2 regions of the Kocuria sp. ICS0012 genome follow, and region 2 is predicted to be linked to the other one. Evidence: riboswitches for the same ligand, from Rfam matches in the RefSeq annotation. Region 2 holds a riboswitch; the other holds the start of a gene.
The links. A riboswitch is a leader RNA that binds a small molecule or an ion and turns the genes downstream of it on or off. The one in region 2 is predicted to bind S-adenosylmethionine.
Positions count from the first base shown of each region.

Region 1: linked by a shared signal. The riboswitch ahead of A5728_RS11430 (hypothetical protein) and the one ahead of A5728_RS04950 (MetQ/NlpA family ABC transporter substrate-binding protein) in region 2 are both predicted to bind S-adenosylmethionine.

Region 1 is NZ_LZMM01000071.1:41,126-45,332, reverse strand. It holds gene A5728_RS11440 (hypothetical protein) at 1-691, shown strand, start outside; gene A5728_RS11435 (BCCT family transporter) at 957-1,772, shown strand; gene A5728_RS11430 (hypothetical protein) at 1,887-2,165, opposite strand; SAM riboswitch class IV at 2,186-2,328, opposite strand; gene A5728_RS11425 (glycosyltransferase family 1 protein) at 2,440-3,603, opposite strand; gene A5728_RS11420 (DUF6350 family protein) at 3,722-4,207, shown strand, end outside.
Region 2 is NZ_LZMM01000033.1:93,744-97,950, forward strand. It holds gene A5728_RS04940 (methionine ABC transporter permease) at 158-814, opposite strand; gene A5728_RS04945 (methionine ABC transporter ATP-binding protein) at 814-1,866, opposite strand; gene A5728_RS04950 (MetQ/NlpA family ABC transporter substrate-binding protein) at 1,863-2,747, opposite strand; SAM riboswitch class IV at 2,843-2,957, opposite strand; gene dxr (1-deoxy-D-xylulose-5-phosphate reductoisomerase) at 3,011-4,207, opposite strand, start outside.

The DNA.
Region 1 (4,207 bases), on a different contig from region 2:
CTCCCCGGCCCTGACCCAGCTCGTGGACGGCTCCATCCTGCTCACGGGCGGGTGGAAGACCGACCAAGAGGACGCCGTGACGCAGGCGGTCGGGGCCCAGGGTGGTGAGGTCGTGGTGCTGTCCCCGGAGGACCACGCGACCACCATGCTCCAGGATGTGGACCTCGACGCGCTGAGCAAGCTGCTGCCCGAGGGGCTGTGCGACGTGGTCTACGACGCCGGGCCCGTCATGCTCGACACCCTGCCCCCGTTGTCCTCGGTCGTCGCCGGGCTGCCCCTGAAGGAGATGCAGTACAACGGGGTCGCGGAACGCTTCGTGCCCGCGGACGCCACGTGGGAGGCCACGGACGACCGCAACCAGGCGGGGCTGTACCGGATCAACCACCACCACAAGACGCGCTACGCCTACCGCACCGCGGAGGACGTGGTCTCGGGTCACGCCCGTCCCGTGTCCTCGGGGCTCGGCAAGCACCTCGCGGCGCGGGACACCGGCACGGCGTTGGTCAGCTACGATCCCGAGCTGCGGTTGCTCTCCGTGCCCATCGGTGCCGCCCTGCCGGGGCTGTACGCGCGCGCCACGGTGCTGTGCTCGGGGCTGCTGCCCCCGCTCGTGGACGAGGACTTCTCCCTGAACTACGGGGACGTCTCCGAGGAGTTCGCGAGCGCCCTCGTGGCCAAGCTGCTGGGCTGACAGTGCCGCCCCGGGCGAACGGGGGTGTGCTCGTGGGGCCGCGCGGCTGCATTCGGCTGCTGCGCGGCCCTCCCCTACAGTGAGGTGGCGTGCCATGACTAACGGCTGGTAGTAAGGCGCCTCAACCCCGGGTCGTCCGACGTCCGACCCGCATCCCCGACGTGACCACACACGATTCCTCGTCCATCCGTCACCCACGCCCGGGCTCGTCGCCCGTCGCGGATCCGCCCGCCCCGTCCGGGCCCCTCGCTCTGCGCCACCCCGGTTGCCCGTCAACTGGCGGGTCTTCGTGGCCGCGGCAACCCTGCTTGTCTCGCTGTCCGCCTGGGCCACGGAGGCACCCGAGCACGCCGACGCCGTGATCGGCGGCGTGGTCGCGTGGGTCGCCTCCCGGCTGGGGTGGTTCTACATCCTCACGGCCGCTCTCGCGATCGTGTTCGTGATCCTGGTCGCGGACAGCAGGCACGGCACGATCAAGATGGGCCCGGACCATGCGAAACCCCAGTTCAACCTGTTCACGGGGTGGGCCATGTACGCCCTGATGGGCATGGCATTCGGCTACTTCGCCTACCGCTTCGGCATGCCGCTGAGCATCCGCTCCGCTCTCTACCCCCTGATCGGGTGCCGGATCCACGGTGCCGCCGGCGACGCCGTGGACACCGCGGCGCTGCTGGGGACCATCTTCGGGGTGGCCACGTCCCTGGGGATCGGGGTGGTCCAGTTGAACTTCGGACTGCGCTACCTGTTCGCCGTCCCCGAAAACCTGGCGGTGCCGTCGGCACTGACCGCCCTGGGGATCCTCATGGCGGTGGCTTCGTGCGTCTTGGGCGTGGACAAGGGCATCCGGCGGCTTTCCGAGCTGAACATCATCCTGGCGATCGGGCTCATGCTGTACGTGCTCATCACCGGGCGCACGGCGTTCCTGCTGGATGCAATCGTCAAGGGCGTGAGCGGATTGCGCGTGGCAGACGCCTCGGTGATGCCCGAGCTCGTGACGGTGAACCCGAACATCACGGTCTTCATGAGCGGTGAACGCGCCGCCGAGCTGATCGCCCAGGACCGGGACACGACCGCCCACTGAGAACCGGGCGGGAGCGCAGAGAAGCGCTCGACACACGCGTGTGGCCCGGATCCGTTCGGACCCGGGCCGCACCGTTCGTGGAGTTCGCGGTCGCGGTGACCGTGTGCGCGTGGACTACGCGGGCATCGGCTCCAGCTTGTAGAAGGACACCCCGCCGGTCACCCGGGAGGCCCCGGGGACCAGGAGTCGGCTGTACTTGGCGCACCACTGGCCGCGCCCCCGTGTGTGCTGTGCGGCGAGTGCGACCTCACGGGCGTCGTCCGCGAAGTACTCGTGCTCGTGACCGTCCGATCCCGTGATGGACACCACGTGCCGGGCGGGGTCCGCCTGAACGGTGACGTCCACCCACTGTTCGCGGGTGTCGGGGTGGGATTTCTGGGTTGTCGTGTTCATGATGTCGGGCCTCTGATTTTTCCGGTCGCTTGCCGGAACCACACGTGTGGCCCCGGCCGCTTCGTCATCCAATCCACCCCTGAACCGAGGGTTGGCGTACGCCGAGTTGGAGCTCTGGGCGCGCGGTGACGTCCTTGTCGTTGCGCGGGCGCATCTCGTGAAGCTGCTTCGAGCCTATCCGTGGATTCGGGGGACCAGCCAGGCGCGGACCGAGAATGTCATCAAAACTTAACCAAGCTTCTGTTGAGTAACATCTGGCACCCGGCGGCGGTTCTCATGGGGTGCGCAGGTCGCTGCGGCGCGTGCCGCGCATCCGGGAGGTGACCGTGCGAGCGCGCTCGTAGTGGCCCAGCAACTGCTCGCACACAGCACCCCACGTGCGCTCCTGCACGCACTGGTGGGCGGTGCGCGCGAAGGCGAGGCGTTTGGCGTCGTCGCCCGCGAGGTCCCGGACGCGCTCGCGCAACCCGGCCAGGTCACCCGGGGCGTAGAGCCACCCGTTACGCGAGGAGTCCACGAGGTCCAGGGGACCGCCGCGGCCCACGGCCACCACTGGGACCCCCGAGGCCATGGCTTCCTGGATGGTCTGGCAGAACGTCTCGTGCTCACCGGGGTGCACGAACACGTCCAGCGACGCCATGGCCGTGGCGAGTTCGGTGCCCGTGAGGAAGCCCTCGAAGTGCGCGTTGGGCAATACCGAGCGCAGCGACTCCTTCCCGGGACCGGAACCGATGATCACGAGCCGGGTGTCCGGCAGGGCGTCGATCGCGGCGAGGTCCGCGACCTGCTTCTCGGGGGCCAACCGCCCCACGTATCCCACGAGTCGCTTGCCGCCGCCCACGCGCTCGCGCCACGCGTGATCGCGCAGCGCGGGACGGAACCGGCTCGTGTCCACTCCGCGGCGCCACATGTGCACCCGCTGGACGCCGTGCTCGTGGAGCTGGCTGATCGACGCCGTGGAGGGAGCGAGCGTGAGGGTCGCACTGTTGTGCATCGCACGCACGTGGGACCACATGGCGGTCTCCAGCACGGATGCACCGTAGCGTGCGGCGTAACCGGGCACGTCCGTCTGGTACACGGCCACGCACGGCAGACCCAAACCCTTGGCGGCCTGGATGGCCTGCCACCCGAGCACGAACGGGGACGCCACGTGCACCACGTCCGGGGCGAAGCGGGCCAGGATGCGCTGCATGCGACTCACGGTGCAGCTCGCCACGCGGACCTCGGGATAGCCCGCGAGCGGCAGGGACGGGATGCGCTCGATCCGCACGCCGTCCACGTGGTCCACCGAGCCCAGGAACAGGGTCTTCTCGTAGGAGGGGGCGATCACCATGGCCTCGTGCCCGTGATCCCGCAGGTGTTCCAGGACGCGGATCACCGAATGAGTGACACCGTTGACGTGGGGGAGGAACTGTTCGGCCACCAATGCAATTCTCACGGTTCCCACTGTGGGCCCGGCGCCTCACGGGGGAGTCACCCGGGGGTGGCCCGCAGGTGAAGTCCGGGCTAACTTCGCTGCCCGTGGTGCGCGGGTGAACGTGAAAAGATGTCCGGTGATGAAACTTCCCTCACTGCCCGGCGTGGTCTCGGGCGTACGCGACCGCTTCACGTCGCACGGTTCGTCCCCCGTGCGCGCCGCCGACGTGCCCCGCCCCGAACCGGACGACTCCCCGGGACTGCCCATGCCGCTCGCGCTGCAGGGCGTGATCGAGCTGCTCGCGGTGGCCTTGGTGGGCCTGTTGCTGGGCACCGTGCTCCTGGGTGCGGTATGGGCTGCGGGGGGCTTCGCGACCCTGGGCGCGGGCGGGAGCCTGCAGCTCGCCGGTCAGGTCTGGTTGCTCGCGCACTGCGTGCCCCTCACGATCCAAGCCATCCAGGGCCTGTCGCTGGACGGTGGCGGGACGGTCACGCTCGTGCCTCTAGGGCTCACGCTGATCCCGTTCGGCCTCGCGGTGATCGCGGGCCGCCGGATCGCCCGGGCGTGCTGGCGCGGTCAGTTCCTGATCCCGTTCTTCGCCGGGATGCTCGCGTACGCGCTCTTC
Region 2 (4,207 bases):
GTGGCGTCCGGGGCCCGTGACGCGCGCCCCGCGATGTTGCACTGTCCATTGTGCCCCACTCCTCCCACGTGCTACAGCCGCACGTGATGCGCCAAACACGACGCCGCCCCCGGAATGTTCCGGGGGCGGCGTCGCCATGGTACGGGGCGCGTGAGCGTCAGCGGCGCATGATCCTGCGCGCGAGCCAGTTGCCGAAGAACTGTACGAGCTGGACCAGGATGATGATCACGATCACCGCGGCCCACGTGACCTGGTCGTTGAAGCGTTGGTAGCCCAGGCGCAACGCGAAGTCACCCAGACCGCCGGCACCGATCGCACCGGCCATCGCGGACATGTCCGTGATGCCGATGACCAGGAACGTGTACCCCAGCACGAGCGGGCCGAGCGCCTCCGGAAGGATCACCGTGGTGATGATCTTCCAGCGCGAGACCCCCATGGACCGCGCGGCCTCGATCACCCCGGGATCCACCGTCATGAGGTTCTGCTCCACGATGCGGGCCACCGCGAACGTAGCGCCGATGGTCATGGTGAAGATCGCGGCGTTGGGGCCCAGGCGCGTGCCCACGACCGATTCCGTGACCTGACCCAGGGCGGCCAGCAGGATGATGAACGGGATGGGACGCACGAAGTTCACCAGGAGGTTCAGCGCGGTGAACAGTGGACCGTTCTCCAGGATGCTGCCCCGCCGGGTCACGTAGAGCCCCATGCCCACGGCCAGGCCGATGAGCCCGGCCAGCACGAGGGTCACGGAGACCATATACAGCGTCTGCCCGGTTGCGTCCAACAACTGCGGGCCCAGAGCAGACCACTCCATCACTCACTCACCTCCCGCACCGTGGTGACGGCGCGCAGACTCTCGACGGCGCGGTCCACGGACTCGTCCGAACCGGTCAGGGACAGCGTGAGCGTTCCGAAGGACTGTGACTGCAGGATGGAGATCCCCCCGAAGGCAATGTTGAAGCTGACACCGTCACGGGCGGCGTCCGAGAGCACGTCCCCGATCCGGTTCTGGTCGGTGACGTCCACCAGCACGAGCCGCCCGGGGTGTTCCCGGCGCAGCTTCTCGATCTCGTCCGCGCGCGGCACGGTGCGCGTGACCGAGGAGACGAACTTGCGCGTGGTCTGCGCCCGCGGGTGGGCGAAGACCTCCGCGGTGGTCCCGGTCTCCACCACCCGACCGCTGTCCATCACGGCCACGCGGTCCGCGGTGGCCCGCACCACGTCCATCTCGTGGGTGATCAACACGATGGTGATCCCCAGCTCACGGTTGACGCGCTTGAGCAGACCCAGGACCTCCTGGGTGGTCTCCGGGTCCAACGCCGAGGTGGACTCGTCCGCGAGCAGCAGTTCGGGATTGCTCGCGAGCGCGCGGGCGATCCCCACGCGCTGCTTCTGACCACCCGAGAGCTGCTCGGGGTAGTTCCCGGCGCGCTCGGTCAAGCCCACGAACTCCAACAGTTCCGCGACCCGCGCCTTGCGTTCCTCGGGCTTCCACCCGGCACGCTTGAGCGGGTACTCGATGTTGCCCGCCACGGTGCGTGACGTGAACAGGTTGAACTGCTGGAAGATCATCCCGATCTTGCGGCGGATGGGCGCCAGCTGGGACTCGCTGCGCCCGTCCACACGGTTACCGGCGACCTCGAGCGTCCCGGACGAGATCGGTTCCAGGCCGTTGATCAGCCGCACGAGGGTGGACTTGCCCGCCCCCGAGTAGCCGATCACCGCGAAGATCTCACCGCGGCGGATGTCCAGGTCCACGGAGTCCACCGCGGTCACGGTGCGCGGGCGGCGTTTGGACCCCGTGACGAAGACCTTGCTCACGTCCCGGAAACTGACCAGGGTGTCCGCCGTGGCGGACGGGCTCACTTGGTCTGCTCCTTGAGGTCCTGCGAGTAGCGGGCCAGCAAGTCCTTGAGCTCCTGCTGGTCCACCTTGGTGGGCACCGCGGTGCCCTTGGTCTCGGTCTTCTCCGCGTCCTGGACCTTGTCGTCGTAATAGAAGCTCGCGACCTTCTTCAGGGTCTCGTTGTCCGCGTTCGCCTCGGTCGCGGCGAAGAGGTTGTCGTACACCTTGGCACTGTCCGCGGTGGGATCGTCCTGAGCCAGCGCGGACTTGGGATCGATGTTCGCGCGGTCCAGGAAGTCGTTGTTGACCACGGAGGCGGCCACGGAGTCCATGGACAGCACGGTCTGCTCGGCGGACACCGGGCGGACCGTGACCTTGGACTTGGCGGTGTCGATGTCCTGCTCAGTGGGGGCGATCGTGTCCTTGGTGAACTCCACGAGACCCTGCTGGTGCAAGAGGTTCAGGGCGCGGGACAGGTTGATCGAGTCGTTCGGCACGGCGATCTCGTCACCCTGCTTGAAGTCACCCACGGATTTCACGCTCTTGGAGTACAGCCCCAGCGGGAAGATGGACGTGGAGCCCACGGGAGTGATGGTGTCCCCGGAGTTGTTGTTGTAATCGGCGAGGTACGCGATGTGCTGGAACCAGTTCATGTCGATGTCACCGCTCTTCAGAGCGGGGTTCGGCTGGCTGTAGTCACTGAAGTCCACGTACTCGACCGTGATGTCGTTGTCCGCGGCGACCTGCTTCAACGCGTCCTGCACAGGGGTCGAGCCCACGATCCCGACGGTGATCTTGCCGTCCGCGGCCGGGTCCGAGTTGTCGGAGCCGCCGCCGCACGCGGTGAGGGTGAGGCCCAGGGTGGTGGCCAACACGACGGGAATCAAACGCTTGGTTCGCATGATCATGCCTTTCCAGGGGTCTGTGACGGGGACTCGCGGGGCGAACAGTCCCCCCTGGATGAGGGCACAGGGACGGGTACGTGCTGATTTCCGGGGAACCGCACTTGCCGTGATCTGTTGCAACCGCGACCGGATGGTCATCTGGGGCACCCCGCTACGGGAGAGGGTTGCCGTCCGGCCAGCCAGAGCTACGCGCCGGATCTCGTCATCCACTCGGAATTTTAGCACGGCCCTGCCATGGGCCGGCGACCGCCGGAAGGGCCCTATGCCATCCCGGCGATACGTTCGTCCGCGCGGGCCCGGGCCCACTCCTCCGCCCCCAGGACGTCCTCGAGGGTGGGCCGCGTGACGCCGTCGTGATCCTCCAGCACACGCTCGACCATGTCCACGATCTGCATGAAGCCGAGCGCCCCGCGGTGGAACGCGTGCACGGCCTGCTCGTTGGCGGCGTTGAACACCGCGGGCCACGTCCCGCCGCGCGAACCCGCGTGCTTCATGAGCTCCACGGCGGGGAACGCCTGCGAATCGAGCGGTTCGAACGTCCACTGTGCGGCCCGGGTCCAGTCGCACCCCGCGGCGGCGCCGGTCACGCGGTGGGGCCAGCCGATTCCGAGCGCGATGGGCAGGCGCATGTCCGGCGGGGACGCCTGCGCCAGGGTGGATCCGTCCACGAACTCCACCATGGAGTGCACGACCGATTGCGGATGCACCGTGACGTCGATCCGGTCCAGGGGGACGTCGAACAGTAGGCTCGCCTCGAGCACCTCCAGTGCCTTGTTGACCATGGTCGCGGAGTTCGTGGTGACCATGACCCCCATGTCCCACGTGGGGTGCTGCAGGGCCTGTTCGGGTGTCACGCGCGTGAGCTGCTCGCGCGTCATGCCGCGGAACGGTCCGCCGGACGCCGTGAGCACGAGCCGGCGCACCTCGGAGGCCGTCCCGGAGCGCAGGGCCTGGGCGATCGCCGAGTGTTCGGAGTCCACGGGGATCAGCGCGTCCTGGAGGCCCGTGTCCGCCGCGGCGCGCAACACGAGCGGACCGCCCGCGATCAGGGACTCCTTGTTCGCGAGCGCCACCCGCCGACCCGCTCCCAGCGCCGCCAGGGTGGGTGCGAGCCCGATGCTCCCGGTGATCCCGTTCAGCACGAGGTCCGAACCCTCCCACTGCGCGATCCGGGTTGCAGCGTCCGGCCCATACAGGACCTCGGGTGCCGCCGACGACGCCGCGCGTGACCGGTCCGCAATCAGCTCACGCAACCGGGTGGCGTCGTCCGCCGTACCGCTCGTGCCCACCGCACGGACACCGAACGTCACGGCCTGCTGCGCGAGCAGCTCGAGGTGACCCGCGCCCGCGGCGAGCGCCACGACCTCGAAGGGCTCGTGGGTGGCATCCGAGACGGGCCGGCGCAGCCCCGCGGCCTCGGACACGACGTCGAGCGCCTGCGTCCCGATGGATCCCGT